DNA from 3 places in the Klebsiella electrica genome. Region 1 is predicted to be linked to each of the others. Evidence: predicted binding sites of a transcription regulator. Region 1 holds the regulator's gene; each other region holds the start of a gene.
The links. The regulator ArgR, encoded in region 1, controls arginine synthesis, uptake and breakdown. The targets are predictions, from matches to a motif close to ANTGAATAAAAATACANT.

Region 1 (7,537 bases):
CAGCATCTAATGAAGAAACAGACTTTGCTGTTGAGTGCGTTAGCGTTAAGCATCGGGTTATCGTTGTCGGTTTTACCTACGGCGACGGCATCGTTACCCACGCAGGTACCCGGCCAGGGGGCGTTGCCAAGCCTTGCGCCGATGCTGGAAAAAGTGCTGCCTGCGGTCGTAAGCGTACAGGTTGAAGGGACCGCCGCCCCCGCGCAAAACATGCCGGAAGAGTTGAAAAAGTACTTTGGCGACAATGCGCCGCAGGAGCAGGCTCAGCCTTTTGAAGGTCTGGGCTCCGGGGTCATCATCGATGCCGCCAAAGGCTATGTACTGACTAATAATCACGTGATCAGCCAGGCACAGAAAATCAGCGTTCAGCTCAACGATGGCCGCGAATTCGATGCGAAGCTGGTCGGCAGCGACGATCAGAGCGATATCGCCCTGCTGCAACTACAAAATCCCAGCCATCTGACGCAAATCGCCATCGCCGACTCCGATAAACTTCGCGTTGGCGATTTCGCCGTGGCCGTCGGGAATCCGTTTGGCCTCGGGCAGACCGCCACATCCGGTATTATCTCCGCGCTCGGTCGCAGCGGGCTGAACCTTGAAGGGCTGGAGAACTTTATCCAGACCGATGCCTCTATCAACCGGGGTAACTCCGGCGGCGCGCTGCTGAACCTGAACGGCGAGCTGATTGGTATCAACACCGCGATTCTGGCGCCAGGCGGCGGCAGCATCGGCATTGGCTTTGCCATTCCGAGTAATATGGCGAAAACCCTCGCTCAACAGCTGATCCAGTTTGGCGAAATCAAACGCGGTCTGCTGGGAATTAAAGGCATGGAAATGAGCGCAGATATCGCTAAAGCGATGAATATCGACGCTCAGCGCGGGGCCTTCGTCAGCGAAGTCTTAGCGAATTCAGGTTCGGCGAAAGCCGGGATTAAATCCGGCGATGTGATTGTCAGCATGAACGGTAAACCGCTGAGCAGCTTTGCCGAGCTGCGTTCGCGCATTGCCACGACGGAGCCTGGCACCAAAGTGAAGCTGGGCCTGTTGCGTGACGGGAAACCGCTGGATGTCGAAGTCACTCTGGATAAGAGCACTTCGTCTACCGCCAGCGCCGATCTTATCATCCCCGCGCTGCAGGGGGCATCGCTGAGCGACGGTCAAATGAAAGACGGCACCAAAGGCGTCACCGTCGACAACGTCGACAAAGGAAGCCCGGCGGCGCAGGTTGGCCTGCATAAGGACGATATCATTATTGGCCTTAACCGCGAGCGCGTGCACTCTATTGCCGAACTACGTAAAGTGCTGGAGAGCAAACCGGCTGTCATCGCCCTGAACATCGTGCGCGGTAACGAAAGCATCTATCTGTTGCTGCGATAACGCGTATTTCCGGACATCGCCCGCCGTGCGATGTCCGGATAACTCGTGCTATGCTGCGCATGTCCATCCATCAACGATACCGGTATCATGCCTGGAAAGCTTTTACGTTCTGTACTCATGGGGTTACTCGTCGGCGGCCTGCTTCTGGCCTTGATGCCTTCGCTGCGTCAATGGCATCTGTCGACGGCGACCCAGTACGATAGCGCGGACGAATCGCCCGCCAGCTATAATTCTGCCGTTCGCCGCGCCGCACCTGCGGTGGTCAACGTCTATAACCGCGCGCTGAACAGCACCAGTCATAATCAGCTGACTCTGGGCTCCGGCGTTATCATGGACCAGCGTGGTTACATCCTGACCAATAAACACGTCATCAATGATGCGGATCAGATTATTGTCGCCCTGCAGGATGGCCGCGTTTTTGAAGCCTTACTGGTTGGCTCTGATACCCTGACTGACCTGGCGGTTCTAAAAATTAACGCCAACGCCGGCCTGCCGGTCATCCCTATCAACCCGAAACGGGTGCCGCATATCGGCGATGTGGTCCTTGCAATTGGTAACCCTTACAACCTCGGTCAGACGATTACTCAGGGGATTATCAGCGCCACCGGTCGTATTGGCCTGAACCCTACCGGGCGACAAAATTTTCTGCAAACCGATGCCTCAATCAACCACGGTAACTCCGGCGGCGCGCTGGTGAACTCACTGGGCGAACTGATGGGCATCAACACGCTGTCATTTGATAAAAGCAACGATGGTGAAACGCCGGAAGGGATCGGCTTTGCGATTCCCTTCCAGCTGGCAACCAAGATCATGGATAAGCTGATCCGCGATGGCCGCGTGATCCGTGGTTATATCGGTATCAGCGGCCGCGAAATTGCGCCGCTGCATGCTCAGGGCGGCGGCATCGATCAGCTGCAGGGGATTGTGGTGAATGACGTCGCCCCGGATGGTCCGGCGGCTCAGGCCGGTATCCGCGCCAACGACGTGATCATTTCGGTGAATGACAAACCGGCGGTCTCCGCCCTCGAAACCATGGACCAGGTCGCGGAAATCCGCCCTGGCTCAGAAATTCCGGTGGTTATCATGCGCGATGACAAAAAAATCACGCTGCATATCGCTGTTCAGGAATATCCGGCGACCAACTAACCGCCATAAAAAAACCGGAGCCACTCAACTGCTCCGGTTTTTTATCGCATCGCCATGTTATTTATTGACGAACTCTTCGCCCATAGCGATATCTTTCTTCAGCGTATCCAGCATCCCTTCCAGCGCCTGTTGCTCAAATGCGCTCAGCTTACCGAAAGGTCGACGCTCTTCGATGCCGTTTTTGCCCAGCAGTAACGGCTGCGAGAAGAAACGCGCGTGCTGGCCATCGCCTTCAACATAAGCGCATTCGACCACGCCTTTCTCACCCTGCATCGCGCGCACTAAGGAAAGACCAAAGCGTGCGGCCGCCTGACCCATCGAGAGCGTGGCCGAACCGCCACCGGCTTTGGCCTCAACAACTTCGGTGCCGGCGTTCTGGATGCGTTTTGTCAGATCGGCGACTTCTTGCTCGCTGAAGCTTACGCCCGTAATCTGCGACAATAACGGCAGGATGGTCACGCCGGAGTGGCCGCCAATAACCGGCACTTCAACGTCAGATGCGGATTTACCTTTCAGCTCAGCCACAAAGGTATTTGAACGGATGATGTCCAGCGTAGTGACGCCAAACAGTTTGTTCTTATCGTAAACGCCCGCTTTTTTCAGCACCTCTGCCGCAATGGCCACCGTCGTGTTCACCGGGTTAGTAATGATACCGATGCAGGCTTGCGGGCAGGTTTTCGCTATCTGCTGTACCAGGTTCTTCACGATACCCGCGTTAACGTTAAATAAATCGGAGCGATCCATGCCTGGCTTACGGGCGACACCAGCAGAAATCAGCACCACATCAGCCCCGACAAGCGCCGGAGTTGCGTCTTCACCGGAGAAACCTTTGATTTTTACATCGGTAGGGATATGGCTAAGATCAACCGCCACGCCCGGCGTGACCGGAGCAATGTCGTACAACGAGAGTTCTGAACCTGAAGGCAGTTGGGTCTTAAGTAGTAGGGCAAGCGCCTGGCCGATTCCACCAGCGGCGCCGAGGACTGCAACTTTCATCCTAAACTCCTTATTATGGTTAATATAGTCTTTCGTTACTCCGTCGCCTGGACCTTAATTCACAAGATGAACAATTACAATAGGTTTGGTTGAAGAATGCGTTCTGTTGCGCAGCGATGCATCCGCTTCACATTTTCATCCCTGAGACTGACCATCCAGCAAAGCGTAGTACCGGATCGACTGTTGGTTACAATACACCCAGCTCGCTCGGCAAAACAACATCATTCTCATAACATTTGGTTTACTTTTACGGTGATTTACGCGCTGTGATGAAGGCATGTTCCTCAGCAGGGTTATTTGCTAAAATATGCCCCCTTCATAACATTATTTACTTTATCCTTCTGCGGATTATTTGCATAAAAATTCATTTCTATGCATAATGATGGTATTTTTACCACCATAATTGGGTGACTTATGCGAAGTTCGGCAAAACAAGAAGAACTGGTTAAAGCGTTTAAACTGCTGCTTAAAGAAGAAAAGTTCAGCTCTCAGGGTGAAATCGTCCAGGCGCTGCAGGAAGAAGGTTTCGATAATATCAACCAATCGAAAGTCTCCCGCATGTTGACTAAATTTGGCGCGGTTCGTACCCGTAACGCCAAAATGGAGATGGTCTATTGCCTGCCTGCCGAGCTTGGTGTTCCGACGACCTCCAGCCCGCTGAAAAACCTCGTGCTCGATATCGACTATAACGATGCCGTCGTGGTTATCCATACCAGCCCGGGCGCTGCGCAGTTGATTGCTCGCCTGCTGGACTCTCTCGGCAAAACGGAAGGCATTCTCGGCAGCATTGCCGGCGATGACACCATCTTTACGACCCCGGCCAGAGGCTTCACCGTCAAAGATCTGTACGACGCCATTCTCGTTCTGTTTGAACAGGAACTCTGAGGGCCCCCCCTCTGGTTCCTGCCAGAGGGCCGTTGCAAAAATATTGCATTTCTTTAACAGTTAGTGTGGTTTTCGCCCTCTATACATACTTTTACCGAATGTGCCGGCCATAAGCGCACAAAACATCAAAATCCCCTATCCATATGATTTTAATCGCTATATTAGAGTTGCGTAGCGAGTAAATGACATTTCTAATTCTTATATGTTATAAAAAAGACAATTCTTTGTAATTATTTACTCAAATAACAATTAGCAGAGTATTAATATTTTTGGTGATTAGTGTATACTTGATTTTGTGATGAGGGTCACGAAACGAAGAGCCCTCAATAATAAGATTCGACGAGGTGAACATCATGAAAATCAAAACCACTGTAGCTGCACTAAGCATCCTGTCCGTTCTGTCCTTTGGCGCTTTCGCCGCTGACTCTATCAACAGCGATCAGGCGCAAGGCCGTCAGTCAATCGGTACCATTTCCGTCGGCGCGGTGAGTTCTTCCCCGATGAGTATGCATGAAATGCTGAACAAGAAAGCCCAGGAAGAAGGGGCATCTTCTTATCGCATTATCGAAGCCCGTACCGGTGACCACTGGCACGCTACGGCAGAGCTTTATAAATAAGACGTAACGATTGTCGGTTACTTACTGAATACGAATAATTTCCAGCGGCCCAGGTCCATTCAAAGCCTCCCGCCGCTGCAACAAATGGTTGGAGTAAAGATTATGAAACGTTCAATGATCATCGCATCCCTGGGCCTGGCTTCCGTTCTCTCCTTCGGCGCCAGCGCCGCCGTACATCAGGTCAACGCGGAACAAGCTCAAAATCTGCAGTCGATGGGCACTATCTCTGTTTCACAGGTAGGCAGCGCCCCGATGGATATGCGCCACGAACTGGCGGCTAAAGCCGAAAAAGAAGGCGCCAGCAGCTACCGTATTATCGAAGCCCGTACCGGCGATAGCTGGCACGCTACCGCTGAGTTGTACAAATAAACCCTCGTCGTCTTGTCCGACGACTTGCCCCCGCCTGTCGGGGGCTTTTTTATGCCTGCCTGGCGTTAAACCGCAGCTCCCCTTCCAGTTCTTCTTCCGCTTCATCGAACAGCAATATCAAGGCGCCAAAGCGCCGACGCTGCTTATCGTTTAAGTGAATAAACTCAATCTCCAGCGGCAACGGCAGCAGACCGCCGGTTACGGCTTCCCACAATGAATCCAGATTGTTCACCTGCTCGCGGTTGAGCGAGAAGCTCTGTGAAAACTCACGATAGAAATCCTGCTGATCGGCTATATCATCAAAATCAAATGTATAGATAGTCATCGCCCACACCCTGTCAACATCGCGCTATTGTCACCCGCCAATACTGTCCATGCATCCACGTGCCGGGGTTCTCTCCCTGCTTCCCTGAACGAAACGCGAATATCCCCGACGATTAAGTATAGTGATAAAAAAACCGACGCTTCCGCGTCGGTTCAGGTTAGCTATTGGTCAAGACATGCTGGTACTTACGCAGCATCTCCACCAGCCGCCGGACCGGTTCCGTCACCTGCGGCGACGCCTCCCAGACCTGCAGTTTTTCCTGATAAACGTCGAGCTCTTCTAACAAACGAGCGAAATAGCGACGTCGTTTATCATCACTGACTGCGGAAATGACATGGTCCGCGGTGCGTCGCAGCTGGCGGTGAAATGCCGACAGATCGTCGTTTACCGGCACAGGCGCATCGCGCAGACGCTGATGGGCAATAATCAGGGTCAGCGCCAGGCGGAAACGGGCAATATCACCGGGGAACTTATTCAGCAGCAGGAACAGCTGCTGATACAGCGCCGGCAAATGGTTCTCTTTGCGACGCGCGGTATTGGTCGTCAGCGATGACACCGCGGCCGAAACAAACTGATTCAGCAGCACACGCCCGGTACGCGCTTGTGAATTATCCCGCACCAGCAGAATCACCATCAGCGCAAGAAAACAGCCGACGATCTGGCCCAGCGCGCTATCGAGAAACTGGCTGAACTGAAACTGCATCGGGTTATCCAGTACCAGAATGTTGATGGTACTCGCCAGCGCGCCCAGCGATCCCAGCCGCCGCTTTTGCACCTCAATACCGATAAAGAACGCCATCGCCGCCAGGCTGATACACAGCAGCAGCATACTCTGCTGCGTGGCGGGCATAATCACCAGGAAGAACAGCGCCCCCAGCGGTAAGGCCGCCAGCGTACCGTAGAGAAAGTCTATCGCCACCATGCGTGGGTTAGGCAGGCGCATGGCGAGCGACGTCACTACCGCGATCATCACCATCGCCCCGCTGCCGGAAGTCCAGCCGGTCCACAGCCAGAACAGCGTCCCAAGGATGCAGGAAATGGAGGTGCGCCAGAAGTTGACCATCGCATGATGATGCTCGGCGGAACCCGCCTTTATCACCACTTCCCCCTGCAGCACTTCATCTTCAACCCGGCTAATCCTGGTATTGCCGACCACGCCGCGCTTCAACAGCAGATAGCGCGTCGCGGCGCCAACCCAGCTGTAAATCGTTACCGGCGTATTGTGCTCCCCCTTCCAGGTCAGAAAGCGGCGCATTCTTTTCAGCTGTCGATGGACGTCCTGCACGGTTTCAACCGGTTCGGCAAACAGCTCGCGGTAATCATTGGTGACGATTTCCGGGCGCGAATTCTGGATCAGGTACGTTTCGCAGGCCTGGGTAATCAGGGTTAAAGAAAGAGTATTAATCGCCTTCAGGCGCTGGTTCACCTTCGCCCAGCGCGAGGATTCCATAATCAGGTTGCCGCGCATTCCTTCCAGCGCGCTGGTCCGCCGCACCAGTGAACCCCATGCTTTATCGACCACTTCGCTGTCGCCATGCGCCACGCAAAGCTGCATCAGGCGGTACTGTTCTACCAGCAGGTTATCCAGTTCAAGATCGATCTCTTTCTTAATCGAGCGCGGGGAAAATAGCAGATCCGCCATGATGGCGCTGACAATACCCACCACAATCTCGCTGCAACGCTCAACGGCAAACTGCGGCGCCAGCATCGGGTCAGTATGAATGGTGATAACAATGATAAGCGCAGTATAGCCGGCCAACCCCCAGGCGTAGGAGTTTTCGACGCGAACCAGTGAGGAGATCCAGGTGCAGAAGCCCGCCCA
Region 2 (7,537 bases), 610 kb from region 1:
GTGTTGGCATGCTGTTAGCCAGCGCTCAGACCTTTGCCCACGGCCACCATAGCCATGGCCCCGCGTTAACGGAAGCGGAGGTTAAGGCCAGCGAGGGTATTTTTGCCGATGCAGACGTTAAAGATCGGGCGCTAAGCGACTGGGACGGGATCTGGCAGTCGGTAAATCCGTATCTGCTGAATGGCGATTTGGATCCGGTACTGGAACAAAAAGCCAAAAAGGCGGGCGGCAAGAGCGTGACGGAATATCGGGAATATTATAAGAAGGGGTATGCCACCGACGTAGACCAGATTGGGATCGAAGATAACGTGATGGAGTTCCACGTTGGCAAGGCCGTTAATGCCTGTAAATACACCTATTCCGGCTATAAGATCCTGACCTATACTTCCGGCAAGAAGGGGGTGCGTTACCTGTTCGAATGCCAGCAGGCGGAGTCAAAAGCGCCGAAATTTGTTCAGTTCAGCGATCATACGATTGGACCGCGCAAATCACAGCATTTCCACATCTTTATGGGGAATGACTCGCAGGAGGCGCTGCTGAAAGAGATGGATAACTGGCCGACCTATTATCCTTATGCGCTGCATAAAGAGCAGATTGTCGACGAAATGCTGCACCATTAATAAAAATCCCCGGTCGCGTGACGCGGACCGGGGAAAGTGTAACCGGATAAAACGCTAACCGGTTTTTCCCGGCAAATATCGTCTTGCCGGGAACGGCTGATAAATTAGCCCGTGTTGCGCATCCCGGCGGCAACGCCCGCAATCGTGACCATCAGCGCTTGTTCAACGCGCGGATCCGGCTCTTTACCTTCGGCTTCCGCCAGACGCGAACGGTGCAGCAGTTCTGCCTGCAGGACGTTCAGCGGGTCGGTATAGATGTTACGCAGCTGGATAGACTCGGCTATCCACGGCAGATCGGCCATCAGATGCGAGTCGTTAGCAATCGCCAGCACGACGTTGATGTCGGCAGCCAGCAGCTTGCGCAGCTCCGTGCCCAGCGTCCACAGCTCCGGTTTCACCAGGCGCTGATCGTAGTACTCCGCCAGCCACAGGTCGGCTTTCGAGTAGACCATTTCCAGCATGCCGAGGCGGGTGGAGAAGAACGGCCAGTCGCGGCACATGGCTTCCAGTTCACTCTGCTTACCGCCCTCGACCACTTTCTGCAGCGCCGCGCCAGCGCCCAACCAGGCGGGCAGCATCAGGCGGTTTTGCGTCCAGGCGAAGATCCACGGAATCGCGCGCAGCGATTCGACGCCGCCGGTTGGACGACGTTTTGCCGGGCGTGAACCTAACGGCAGTTTACCCAGCTCCTGCTCCGGGGTTGCGGAGCGGAAGTAAGGTACGAAATCTTTATTTTCACGCACATAGCCACGGTACATTTTGCACGAGACATCGGACAGCTCGGCCATGATATCGCGCCACTCTGCTTTTGGCTCCGGCGGCGGCAGCAGGTTGGCTTCCAGAATTGCGCTGGTATAGAGCGACAGGCTGCTGATAGTGACTTCCGGCAAACCGTACTTAAAGCGAATCATCTCGCCCTGTTCGGTTACGCGCAGGCCACCTTTCAGGCTTCCCGGAGGCTGCGAAAGCAGCGCCGCGTGCGCCGGGGCGCCGCCACGACCGATAGAACCCCCGCGGCCGTGGAACAGCGTGAGTTCAATACCGGCTTTTTCGCAGGTTTTGATCAACGCATCCTGCGCCTGGTATTGCGCCCAGGAAGCGGCCATTACGCCGGCATCTTTTGCTGAGTCAGAATAGCCAATCATGACCATCTGTTTGCCCTGGATAAAGCCGCGATACCAGTCGATATTCAGCAACTGGGTCATGACGTCGTTGGCGTTGTTCAGGTCATCCAGGGTTTCGAACAGCGGCGCCACCGGCAGGGCGAAGCCGATACCGGCCTCTTTCAGCAGCAGATGCACCGCCAGCACGTCGGATGGCGTCTTCGCCATGGAGATCACGTAGGCGGCGATAGATCCGCGCGGCGCTTCGGCGATCACTTTGCAGGTATCGAGCACTTCGCGGGTTTCATTGCTTGGCTCCCAGTGACGCGGCAGCAGCGGACGTTTGGAGTTCAGCTCGCGGATCAGGAATGCCTGTTTGTCGGCTTCTGACCAGCTTTCGTAATCGCCAATACCAAGATAACGGGTCATCTCACCCAGCGCTTCGGTATGGCGGGTGCTTTCCTGGCGGATATCGATACGCACCAGCGGTACGCCAAACGATTTCACGCGGCGCAGGGTATCGAGCAGTTCGCCGTTGGCAATAATGCCCATGCCGCAGGCCTGCAGCGATTTATAGCAGGCGTAAAGCGGCTCCCACAGCTGTTCGTTCTGGGTAAGCAGGCCGGCAGGTTTTGGCAGCTTCTGCCCTTTCAGGCGAGCTTCGAGCCAGGCCTGCGTTTCCATCAGCTGGGTACGCATCTTTTTCATCAGATAGCGATACGGTTCCTGCTCGCCTTCCTTGCCAGCCAGCTCCCGCACCTCGTCGGTACACTCGACCATCGACAGTTCGGAAATCAGCAGTTGAATATCTTTCAGGAACAGGTCGGTTGCTTTCCAGCGGCTCAGCAGCAGCACGTGGCGGGTAATATCGGCGGTGACATTCGGGTTGCCGTCGCGGTCGCCGCCCATCCAGGAGGTGAAGCGTACCGGGACGAAGTCCACCGGCAGCTGATAACCGAGGTTCTCTTCCAACTGTTCGTTCAGCTCGCGCAGGTAGTTTGGTACACCTTCCCACAGGCTGTTTTCAACAACGGCAAAACCCCATTTTGCTTCGTCTACCGGCGTCGGGCGGTATTTGCGGATCTCATCCGTATGCCATGACTGGGCAATCAGCTGGCGCAGACGGCGCATCAGCTGGTGGTGCTCGTAGTCAGCGATATCTTTGTTATCAAGCTGCTTCAGGCAGTTGTTCACTTCCACCATTTTGTGGATAAGCGTACGACGGGTGATCTCGGTGGGGTGAGCGGTGAGTACCAGCTCCAGAGAGAGGGATTCCACCGCTTTTTTAATGGTGTCTTCGTTGAGATGAGGCTGTTCTTTAAGCTTTCTCAGGGTGCGGGCAATCACTTCCGGATTGCTGGCCGCTTCGCCGTTTGGCGAAATACTGTGGTATTGCTCAGCGGTGTTGGCCAGGTTCAGAAACTGACTGAAGGCGCGCGCGACCGGCAGCAGCTCGTCATTGGACAAGTTTTGCAGCGTGGTGAGCAATTCCTGGCGATTGGCTTCATTGCCGGCGCGAGAAGACTTTGACAATTTACGGATAGTTTCGACACGATCAAGAATGTTCTCTCCCAGAGCATCCTTGATGGTATCGCCTAGCACCTTACCGAGCATACTGACATTACTACGCAAAGCGGAATATTGTTCGTTCATGTTACCCCAGACACCCCATCTCATTTTATTTTGTTATACCCGGCACTCTGCAACGTTGAGCGGCGGATAAGCAGCCGTCTTTTATAAAGCCACGTAAAAACCCCCACGTCAATTGTTGCGAAATCGCTTCAGCAAACGAATAAATGGCGGCAATTTGCGAAATTTAACTCAGACGTCTTCTGATAAGTGTTGCTTATGGAAATGTGGGAAGAATCACCGTCCCGCCTCAGGAAAAGAGGCGGGATCCGCAGGCTTTCAATGCCAGCAGAAATGGTGGACAACCTGTGTAATCAGCTCCCGGGTCGGCTTGATAAAGCGGGTTTCCAGATATTCATCCGGCTGGTGGGCCTGATTAATGGAGCCAGGACCTAAAACCAGCGTCGGGCAGATTGTCTGGATAAACGGGGCTTCGGTGCAGTAGTTCACGACTTCAGTTTGTGCGCCGAGTAGCTTTTCCACGACCTGAACCAGCCGGTGGTCCGGCGGGCATTCATAACCCGGAATCGGCGGATGCAGCTCGGAGACGGTCAGGCGGCCCGGCCAGCGCTCGCTAACCGGCGCCAGCGCTTCATCCAGCAGTCCGTTGAGGTCGTTGAGCGTCATACCCGGAAGCGGGCGAATGTCCATATGCAGCTCGCAGCAGGCGCAGATGCGGTTTGACGCGTCGCCGCCATGGATAGCCCCGAGGTTGAGCGTCGGATACGGTACGGTGAAGGCAGCGTAGTGATAACGCTCTTTGAGCGAGTCGCGCAGCTGCATGATACGACCAATGGCATCGTGCATCAGCTCAATGGCGTTGACGCCGCGCGCCGGATCGCTGGAGTGGCCGGACTGCCCCTGGATACGAATGGCGTTGGACATATGGCCTTTGTGCGCGCGTACCGGCTGCAGAGAGGTCGGTTCGCCGATGATGGCGCAATCCGGGCGTAGCAGGGTCGTTTCGGCAAAGTAACGGGCGCCGGCCATGCTGGTCTCTTCATCGGCGGTCGCCAGGATGTAGAGCGGTTTTTTCAGCTTACTGACATCAACATCGCGCAGGGCATCCAGAATAAAGGCAAAAAAGCCTTTCATGTCGGCGGTGCCGAGGCCGTACAGCTTGTTTTCGTGCTCGGTGAGGGTAAAAGGATCGCGGGTCCAGCGGCCGTCATCAAAGGGAACGGTATCGGTATGTCCGGCAAGGAGCAGGCCGCCAGCGCCGTGGCCGGTACTGGCCAGCATATTAAATTTGTTGCGCGTATCCGGCACCGGCTGTACTTCGACATTGAAGCCAATTTCGCGGAACCAGCCGGCGAGTAAATTGATTAAAGTCTCATTACTTTGATCCAGCGCCTCTTCGGTCGCGCTGATGGAAGGTGTGGCGATCAATGCGCGGTAAATCTCGATAAAGGGCGGTAAATTGTTTTTCATTGTTGACACACCTCGGGTCGTGATAGTATCAATATTCATGCAGTATTTGTGAATAAAAATACATTATCGTTGAGCGTAAGAAAACCCATAAAATGTAGGGAAAGTGCTTACGGCTTAACAGGGTGAGGAAGAGAGATGCTTCCTGGGCAAATATGACGTAAGAAGGTGAAGAGCCCCGATGTTGAAGACGCTGATTGTGGGTGCCAGCGGTTATGCCGGCGCAGAGCTAGTGACCTATGTAAATCGCCATCCTCATATGACCATAACCGCTTTGACGGTCTCCGCGCAAAGCAATGATGCAGGGAAATTAATTTCCGATTTGCATCCGCAGCTGAAAGGCATTGTGGATTTACCGCTGCAGCCGATGTCAGATATCAGCGAATTTAGCGCCGGGGTGGATGTCGTCTTCCTCGCGACCGCCCATGAAGTGAGCCACGACCTGGCGCCGCAGTTCCTGGCCGCAGGCTGCGTGGTGTTCGACTTATCCGGCGCCTTCCGCGTCAACGACGGTGCGTTCTACGAAAAATATTACGGCTTTACGCATCAGCATCCGGCCCTGCTCGAGCAGGCGGTGTATGGCCTGGCGGAGTGGAGCGTCGACAAACTGAAAGAGGCGAATCTGGTTGCCGTACCGGGCTGCTATCCGACGGCGGCTCAGCTGTCGCTGAAGCCGTTGATCGATGCGGACCTGCTGGATCTTACCCAGTGGCCGGTGATCAACGCGACCAGCGGCGTCAGCGGTGCGGGTCGTAAGGCGGCCATCGGCAATAGCTTCTGTGAAGTCAGCCTGCAGCCGTATGGCGTGTTCAACCATCGCCACCACCCGGAAATCTCGACCCATCTTGGCGCAGAGGTGATTTTTACGCCTCATCTTGGCAACTTTAAACGTGGGATTCTGGAAACCATTACCTGCCGCCTGAAGCCAGGCGTCAGCAAAGAGCAGGTTGCCGGAGTGTTCCAGCAGGCGTATGCCGATAAGCCATTGGTCCGTTTATACGATAAAAGCGTGCCCGCATTGAAAAACGTCGTAGGTCTGCCATTCTGTGATATCGGTTTTGCGGTTCAGGACCAGCATATTATCGTGGTGGCGGCGGAAGATAACCTGCTGAAAGGCGCGGCGGCACAGGCAGTACAGTGCGCGAATATTCGTTTCGGCTTTGCTGAAACGCAGTCTCTTATTTAAGGTGTGATGATGAACCCATTAATTATCAAACTCGGCGGCGTTTTACTCGACAGCGAAGAAGCGCTGGAGCGTCTGTTTACCGCGCTGGTCAATTACCGTGAAACGCATCATCGCCCGCTGGTTATTGTGCACGGCGGCGGCTGTGTGGTGGATGAACTGATGAAGCAGCTCAACCTGCCGGTGAGCAAGAAAAACGGTCTGCGGGTGACGCCAGCGGATCAAATCGACATTATTACCGGCGCGCTGGCGGGAACCGCGAATAAGACGCTGCTGGCATGGGCGAAAAAACACCATCTTGCGTCCGTCGGCCTGTTCCTTGGCGATGGCGACAGCGTAAAGGTCACTCAGCTTGATGAAGAGCTGGGCCACGTTGGTCTGGCGCAGCCGGGATCGCCGGCGCTTATTAACACGCTGCTGGCGGGCGGCTACCTGCCGGTGGTCAGTTCAATCGGCGTGACCGATGCAGGACAGCTGATGAACGTCAATGCTGACCAGGCGGCCACTGCGCTGGCGGCGACGCTCGGCGCGGATCTGATTCTGCTTTCTGATGTCAGCGGTATTCTCGATGGCAAAGGCCAGCGTATCGCGGAAATGACCGCGGCGAAGGCGGAGCAGCTGATCGAACAAGGCATTATCACTGACGGCATGATCGTCAAGGTGAATGCCGCGCTGGATGCGGCGCGGGCGCTGGGCCGCCCGGTGGATATCGCCTCCTGGCGCCATGCGGAACAGCTGCCGGCATTGTTTAATGGCACGCCGATCGGCACGCGTATTCTGGCTTAATATTTCATGCCCGGCGGCGTATTGTTTGCCGGGTCTACAAGACTGTAGGTCGGGTTAGCGAAGCATCGCCCGGCAGAACTAAACGAATTTAAGGAAAGGGTTATGGCACTTTGGGGCGGACGTTTTACTCAGGCAGCAGATCAGCGGTTCAAGCAGTTCAACGACTCTTTGCGCTTCGACTATCGTCTGGCGGAGCAGGATATCGTTGGCTCTGTCGCCTGGTCTAAAGCGCTGGTGACGGTGGGCGTTCTGAGTGCCGCCGAGCAGCAGCAGCTGGAAGAGGCATTAAGCGTGCTGCTGGAAGAGGTGCGGGCGAATCCGCAGCAAATTCTTGCTAGCGATGCCGAAGATATTCACAGCTGGGTGGAAGGGAAACTGATCGACAAAGTGGGCCAGCTGGGTAAGAAATTGCATACCGGGCGTAGCCGTAACGACCAGGTGGCAACCGATCTGAAGCTGTGGTGTAAAGATACCGTCGCGGAGCTGCTCTTAGCAAATCGCCAGCTGCAAAGCGCGCTGGTGGATACGGCGCAGAACAACCAGGATGCCGTGATGCCGGGTTATACCCATCTGCAGCGCGCGCAGCCGGTGACGTTCGCCCACTGGTGTCTGGCCTACGTTGAGATGCTGGCGCGCGATGAAAGCCGTCTGCAGGATACCCTCAAGCGCCTGGACGTCAGCCCTCTGGGCTGCGGTGCGCTGGCGGGTACTGCTTATGATATCGATCGTGAGCAGCTGGCCGACTGGCTGGGTTTTGCCTCGGCGACCCGCAACAGCCTGGACAGCGT
Region 3 (7,537 bases), 430 kb from region 1:
CGTACCGAGCGGCGCAGCGGGCTGGCAGAGATTTTCGCCAACCGCACATAGTCTTCTTCGGTCTCCCTCCATGGCTTGCGCTACGCTTACCGGGGCTACGTGGGAATGGTAGCCCGGATAAGGCGTTTACGCCGCCATCCGGGGAGGGACCTGCCGCGGCCCGGGAATGGCTCCCCGGTGGCGCTACGCTTACCGGGGCTACATGAGACCGGTAGCCCGGATAAGGCGTTTACGCCGCCATCCGGGGCTAAGCAGGCTTAGCTTTCAGCCGCTTGCGTGGCTTCGGGGCGGAGGTGACATCAGCCGAGGTCGGCCATCATGACTTTGGAGCGGCGCTGGTAGTTGTACATCTCTTTCTTACTTTCCGGCAGCAGATCGATATCGACCGGCGTGAAGCCGCGCTCCTGGAACCAGTGAATACTGCGAGTGGTAAGGACAAACAATTTGCTCAATCCCATCTGCTTCGCCTGGGTGGCAATGCGGTTCAGCAGCACTTCCCCGCGCGATGAGCTACGATAGTCCGGATGCACCGCGACGCAGGCCATTTCGCCGATTTTCTCTTCCGGGAACGGATAGAGCGCGGCGCAGGCAATCGTGGTGTTATCGCGCTGAATAATCGTGAATTTATCGATTTCCATCTCCAGCTGCTCGCGGGAGCGGCGCACCAGAATGCCCTGTTGCTCCAGCGGGCTAATCAGCTCAAGAATACCGCCGATATCGTTAATGGTAGCGCGACGAATCTGCTCGGCGCTTTCCATGACGATCTGGGTGCCGATACCGTCGCGTGAGAACAGCTCCTGCAGCAGCGCCCCGTCTTCCTGATAGCTGATCAGGTGACAACGCCGCACGCCGCTGCGACAGGCCTTCACGGCACCGCGCAGAAAACGCACCGTGCCGGAGTTGTAATCCTCTTCCGCCTCCAGCTCTTCCACGCGCGCCTGAGCTTCGTTGGGGAACAGTTCGGAAACAATCACCCCATCCTGGTTGTAAACCCCCTGCGAAGAGCAGAAACCGATCATCTTTTCGGCCTTCAGCTTAACGGCCAACTGAGTGGCAATCTCTTCCGAGGTCAGATTGAAGCTTTCGCCGGTGACCGAAACGGCAACCGGGCCCATCAGCACGATAGCGCCGTTATCCAGCTGGCGATGGATCGCCTCTTCATCAATACGGCGGATGCGCCCGCTATGGCAATAATCCACGCCGTCGTCGACGCCCAGCGGCTGAGCGATAATAAAGTTGCCGCTCACCACGTTGATATGGGCGCCCTGCAGCGGGGTGTTATTCAGGCTCATCGACAGACGCGCGGTAATTTCCAGCTGCAGCATGCCCGCAGCCTGCTTGACCAGTTCAAGGGTTTTGGCATCGGTGACGCGGGTCTGTTTATGGTAGACCGGCTCGTGGTGATGCTCTGCCAGATTGGCGTCAATCTGCGGGCGCGCGCCATAGACCACCACCAGGCGGATGCCCAGGCTATGCAAAAGGCCAATGTCATTGACAATACTGGAGAAATTCTCATGCTCGATTGCTTCTCCGCCGAGCATGATGACAAACGTTTTTCCCCGATGAGCGTTAATATAGGGGACAGAATGGCGGAATCCTTCTACCAGTTCGGTGCGACGCTCCTTCACCATGACTCAACCCTCAATGCATGATTATTCGTAATTAGTGTATTTTTATTCTGTTTCGTAGCTAAACGCAAGTCTAAATTTGCGACGAAACTGAGAAAAATCTGTGATCAAATGCGTATTGCCTGAGATTGTTTACCCTTTTATTGATGACAGGTTATGCAGCTTTCGTTAAAGTTTCCGGTCAATCTGTCTGTTTTGAGTTCGAATACGTTTTTTTGCTTGGGAGTGGCATGCCGGGATACAAGTCAGGATTAAGCCGTCGTCGTTTTTTACAGGGGGCAGGCGCAATGTGGTTAATGAGCGTCAGCCCGCTGGGTTTAGCGGCTGCCGCGCAGGTCGTCGCCGTGCGCGTCTGGCCGTCGTCGACCTATACGCGTGTAACGGTAGAATCCAGTCATGTGCTGAAATATCGGCAGTTTGCGTTGAGCAATCCGGAACGGCTGGTGGTGGATCTCGAAGGCGTCAATCTTAACTCCGTGTTAAAGGGGATGGGGGCGAGTATTCGCGATGATGACCCTTATATTAAGTCCGCGCGCGTCGGCCAGTTTGATCCGCAAACCGTGCGCATGGTCTTTGAACTCAAGCAGAACATCAAACCGCAGCTCTTTGCCCTGGCGCCGGTGGCCGGCTTTAAAGAACGTCTGGTGATGGATCTCTATCCTGCGAACGCCACCGATGTTCAGGATCCGCTACTGGCGTTACTGGAAGATTACAACAAGGGCGATCTTGAACGTCAGGTTCCTCCGGCAGAAAGCGGGCCGAAGCCGGGTAAAGCCGGGCGCGATCGGCCTATCGTTATCATGCTTGACCCAGGCCACGGCGGCGAAGACTCCGGCGCGATCGGCAAATACCATACCCGTGAGAAAGATGTGGTGCTGCAGATTGCCCGTCGGCTACGGGCGCTGATCGAAAAAGAGGGCAACATGCGCGCCTACATGACCCGCAATGAAGATGTCTTCATTCCGCTGAAGGTTCGCGTGGCCAAAGCGCAAAAGCAGCGCGCTGACCTGTTTGTGTCGATTCACGCCGATGCCTTTACCAGCCGACAGCCGCGAGGCTCCTCGGTATTTGCCCTGTCAACCAAAGGCGCCACCAGTACCGCCGCGAAATTCCTCGCGCAGACCCAGAATGCCTCTGACCTGATCGGGGGCGTCAGCAAGAGCGGCGATCGCTATGTCGACCATACGATGTTCGATATGGTGCAGTCGCTGACCATCGCCGATAGCCTGAAGTTTGGTAAAGCGGTTCTGCAAAAAATGGGCGGAATCAATAAGTTGCATAAAAATCAGGTCGAGCAGGCGGGCTTTGCGGTGCTGAAAGCGCCGGATATTCCGTCGATCCTGGTGGAGACGGCGTTTATCAGTAACGTCGAAGAAGAGCGGAAGCTGAAAACGGCAACCTTCCAGCAGCAGGTGGCGGAGTCGATTCTGGCGGGGATTAAAGCCTACTTCGCCGACGGCGCCACGCTGGCAAGGCGCGGATAATACGGGAGCGGAAGATGGCGCTACTGAAGAGCGTGCACGGCGGTAATACCCGGGAAGCCGCTGCGCTGCTGGGCATTGAGGCGCAGCAGCTGCGGGATTTCAGCGCCAATATTAATCCTCTTGGCATGCCGGAAAGCGTCAGACGTGCGCTTATCGATAATCTTGCCCTGGCGGAGCGCTACCCTGACGTTGAATACCAGCAGCTGCACCTTGCGCTGGCGGAACACCACCGTATTCCCGCATCGTGGGTGCTGGCTGGCAATGGCGAAACCGAATCCATTTTTACGCTCGTGCACGGGCTGAAGCCGCGCACGGCGATGGTGGTGAAGCCCGGTTTTGCGGAATATCGCCGCGCGCTGCAGACGGTGGATTGCACTCTCCTCGAGTTCGCGCTGCGTGAAGGGGATGGCTGGCAGTTGACCGACGCGATTCTCGATGTGCTGACGCCAGAGCTGGACTGTTTGTTCCTCTGTACGCCCAATAATCCGACCGGCCTGCTGCCGGCACGCCCGCTGCTTGACGCGATTGCCGCCCGCTGCCGGGACGCCGGCATCGCGCTTATTCTTGATGAAGCGTTTATCGATTTCATTCCCGAGCAGCCGGGATTTATCCCCTTTCTACAGCATAATCCGCATATCTGGGTGCTCCGCTCGCTCACCAAATTTTACGCCATTCCCGGCCTGCGTCTGGGCTATCTGGTTAACAGCGACGAGCGGGCGGTGGCCCGACTGCGTGAGAAACAAATGCCGTGGTCGATCAATGCGTTTGCCGCTCTGGCGGGGGCAATAGCGCTTAAGGATCGCGCCTATCAGCAGGCCACCTGGCGATGGCTGGCGCAGGAGGGAAGCCGCTTTTATCAGACCCTCCGCCAGCTTCCCGGCCTGACCGTGTATCCCGGGCGGGCGAACTATCTTTTTTTACGTTGCCACCTCCCGGGGCTCGATCTGCAACAGGCGTTGCTGCAACAGCATATTCTGGTTCGCAGCTGCGCTAACTATCCGGGACTGGAAAACGGCTATTATCGCGTGGCGATTCGCAGCCCTGAGGAGAATCAGCAGCTGCTTACGGCACTCAGCGCCATCCTCGCCGCCGCCGTCTGACGGCAAGCGACCGGCTCCGGCGTATGGCATAATAGGCCGCCTGCTGTTTCAGACTCCCCGGCTGACGAGAGCCCGCATGCAGCGGCAGGAGACCAACAGGTGCCAGGTCGCAGCCCCGCGGCTGTCATGCTGACAACCCCGTAAATCCCACCGGCCGCTGATCCGGAAAGGGCGAGGAAGACGCTAAGCCAGCAAACCTGTCTGTCGGTCATGACCAACAACTTCGGTGGGAAGTGGGGCTCAGATGCGTGCCGTCGCCAAACGGCGTCAGGCGCACTGTGACACCCCGACCACCCTGAACAGGAACAGGGTATGGCGGTACGACTGCATTCATCCATTGGCGCCCGTATGCTGGCGGCTACGAGGCCCGGGCGATGACGCTACTTGCCTGGTGCGTGGCCTGGATTCTCGATTTTATCATCGGCGACCCGCCGCGCTGGCCGCATCCGGTACGCTGGATAGGCAATCTCATCACCTTGACTCAACGTATCGTGCGCTGGTATTGCCATAGCGACCGCGCGCTGCGCGTCGGCGGCGCGCTGATGTGGCTGACGGTGGTCGGCCTGACCTGGCTCCTCGCCTGGAGCGTACTGAAACTGGCGGCAAGCCTCCATCCCTGGCTGGGCTGGGGCGTTGAAGTGTGGATGATCTTTACGGTCCTGGCCGGACGTTGCCTTGCGGATTCCGCACGGGAAGTCGAACGCCCGCTGCGCGCGGGCGATGTGGCGCTAAGCCGGGAAAAGCTCTCATGGATTGTCGGGCGCGAGACCGCGCGGCTACAACCGGAACAGATAAATCGCGCGGTGGTGGAGACGGTTGCAGAAAACACCGTCGATGGCATTATTGCGCCGCTGTTCTTCCTGCTGCTGGGCGGCGCGCCGCTGGCGATGGCCTATAAAGCGGTCAACACCCTCGACTCCATGGTGGGGTATAAACATGAAAAATATCGCGCCATTGGTATGGTCAGCGCCCGGCTTGACGATGTGGCGAACTGTCTTCCCGCGCGTCTGAGCTGGCTGCTGTTGAGCCTCGCGGCGTGGCTATGTCGCTACGACGGCGCGGGCGCTCTGCGTATTGGCTGGCGCGATCGCTATCAACACAGCAGCCCCAACTGCGCATGGTCGGAAGCCAGCGTCGCCGGCGCGTTAGGTATCCGACTCGGCGGCCCGAATGACTATTTTGGCCAGCGGGTGGACAAACCCTGGATTGGCGACGCCGTACGCGATATTTCGGTCGAGGATATTCCTCGCGCCCTGCGCCTGATGTGGGTCGCCTCGACGCTGGCGCTGGCGATGTTTATGGCCGTGCGGTATCTATGGACAGGGATGGCCTGAGAAGAGATCCGCATGGCCTTCTGGCAGCGGGGCGGTAGCAGCATAAAACAGAGCAGGATGGGAGAATAATGCGAGAAAACACGAGCGAGGAGGGCTCATGACGCAGGCAATCATGTTGCAGGGAACGGCGTCCGATGTCGGTAAAAGCGTGCTGGTGGCCGGTTTATGCCGCATTTTTTATCAGGATGGCCGGCGTACGGCGCCGTTTAAATCGCAGAATATGGCGCTTAATTCGGGGATCACGGCGGACGGTAAAGAGATGGGCCGGGCGCAGATCTTTCAGGCCGAAGCCGCCGGTATCGAACCCGACGTGCGGATGAACCCTGTCTTGCTGAAACCCATCAGCGACCTGAAAGCTCAGGTGGTGCTGATGGGCAAAGTGGCGACCGATATGGATGCGGTGAGCTACCACGAGTATAAACCGCGCCTGCGCGAACAGATCCTCTCGGTCTATCGCAGCCTGGCGCAGGAGTATGAGGTGCTGGTTCTGGAAGGGGCCGGTAGCCCGGCGGAGATCAACCTGCGCGATCGCGATATCGTCAATATGGGGATGGCGGAGATGGCGCAGTGCCCGGTTATCCTTGTTGCCGACATCGACAGAGGGGGCGTCTTTGCTGCGATCTACGGGACGCTGGCGCTACTTGAGGAACGGGAGCGCGCGAGGGTGAAAGGGGTCATTATCAATAAATTTCGCGGTGATATCGCGCTGCTCTATTCTGGAATCGAACAGATCGAAGCATTAACTGGCGTCCCCGTGCTGGGAGTGCTGCCGTGGCTGGAGGTCGATCTGGAGGATGAAGACAGCGTGGCGCTGCAGAAAGGCAAGTATCTGCGTACCGCGCAGCGCGAAATCGACATCGCGGTCGTGCAGCTTCCCCATACCTCAAACTTCACCGATTTCAATGCGCTGGCGGCGCAACCGGATGTTCGCGTGCGCTATGTACGGCACCCGCAGGATCTGACGCAGGCCGATCTGGTTATCCTGCCCGGCAGTAAAAATACGCTGGGCGATCTGCTGTGGCTGCGCGACAGCGGAATGGAGACGGGCATCTTGCAGGCGCATCAGCAGGGGATTCCGCTGCTGGGGATTTGTGGCGGCTATCAAATGCTGGGTGAGGCGATTGTCGATGAAGTGGAGTCCGGTCTGGGAGCGCTGCCCGGACTCGGCCTGCTCGACACAGTGACGCAATTTGCCCGACATAAAACCACCACTCGGGTCGAGGCGACAATGGCAAGCGCGCTGCCGGACTGGCTGGCGGGAGCGTCTGCCCTGCGGGTGCGCGGTTACGAAATTCATATGGGGGAAACGACCCTTAACGGGCGCTGCCGTCCGGTGATGCAACGGGAGAAAGACGGCGAGCAGACGGCGGACGGCGCGATGACGGACGACGGGCTGGTGTTCGGAACTTACCTGCACGGCCTGTTCGACAGCGATGATTTCACCCGCGCACTGGTCAACGGCCTGCGTCGGCGCAAAGGGCTGGAGGCGCTGGATACCACGCTTCACTATGCGCAATATAAAGCGCAGCAGTTCGATATCCTGGCCGCCGCCATGCGCCAGCATATTGATATTGAAAAGATTTACCGCATTATGCAGCAGCATCAGGAGCCATCATGCTGATTCTGGTTACCGGCGGCGCCCGCAGCGGGAAAAGCCGCCACGCCGAGGCGCTGATCGCCGATTCAGCGCAGGTTTTGTACCTCGCGACCTCGCAGATCGTGGATGACGAAATGGCCCAGCGGGTCCAGCACCACCGCGATAGCCGCCCGGCGCACTGGTGCACCGTCGAGCGCTGGCGCCATCTCGATGAGGTCATTACGCCGCATAACGATCCGCAAGAAGCCGTGCTGCTGGAGTGTATGACGACCATGGTGACCAACATGCTGTTTGCCGAGGGGGGCGAGCGCTCCCCGGACGACTGGGATTATGCGGCAATGGAGCGGGTGATAGACGATGAGATTCACTCGCTGATTGCCGCGTGCCAGCGCTG

Region 2: argC (N-acetyl-gamma-glutamyl-phosphate reductase) is a predicted target of ArgR. The motif match lies at 4,831-4,848, and genes of this name have one in related genera.
Region 3: argA (amino-acid N-acetyltransferase) is a predicted target of ArgR. The motif match lies at 1,665-1,682, and genes of this name have one in related genera.

The regions. Positions count from the first base shown of each region.
Region 1 covers NZ_CP041247.1:476,833-484,369, reverse strand. Annotated here, with positions in the region: gene degQ (serine endoprotease DegQ) at 10-1,377, shown strand; gene degS (outer membrane-stress sensor serine endopeptidase DegS) at 1,465-2,523, shown strand; gene mdh (malate dehydrogenase) at 2,581-3,519, opposite strand; gene argR (transcriptional regulator ArgR) at 3,934-4,404, shown strand; gene yhcN (peroxide/acid stress response protein YhcN) at 4,758-5,021, shown strand; gene yhcN-B (DUF1471 family stress response protein YhcN-B) at 5,124-5,390, shown strand; gene Electrica_RS02285 (barstar family protein) at 5,440-5,715, opposite strand; gene aaeB (p-hydroxybenzoic acid efflux pump subunit AaeB) at 5,873-7,537, opposite strand, start outside.
Region 2 covers NZ_CP041247.1:5,134,570-5,142,106, reverse strand. Annotated here, with positions in the region: gene zinT (metal-binding protein ZinT) at 1-620, shown strand, start outside; gene ppc (phosphoenolpyruvate carboxylase) at 725-3,376, opposite strand; gene argE (acetylornithine deacetylase) at 3,632-4,783, opposite strand; gene argC (N-acetyl-gamma-glutamyl-phosphate reductase) at 4,962-5,966, shown strand; gene argB (acetylglutamate kinase) at 5,973-6,749, shown strand; gene argH (argininosuccinate lyase) at 6,852-7,537, shown strand, end outside.
Region 3 covers NZ_CP041247.1:911,104-918,640, forward strand. Annotated here, with positions in the region: gene recD (exodeoxyribonuclease V subunit alpha) at 1-51, shown strand, start outside; gene argA (amino-acid N-acetyltransferase) at 300-1,631, opposite strand; gene amiC (N-acetylmuramoyl-L-alanine amidase AmiC) at 1,859-3,112, shown strand; gene cobD (threonine-phosphate decarboxylase CobD) at 3,127-4,212, shown strand; gene cbiB (adenosylcobinamide-phosphate synthase CbiB) at 4,587-5,546, shown strand; gene Electrica_RS04395 (cobyric acid synthase) at 5,644-7,167, shown strand; gene cobU (bifunctional adenosylcobinamide kinase/adenosylcobinamide-phosphate guanylyltransferase) at 7,161-7,537, shown strand, end outside.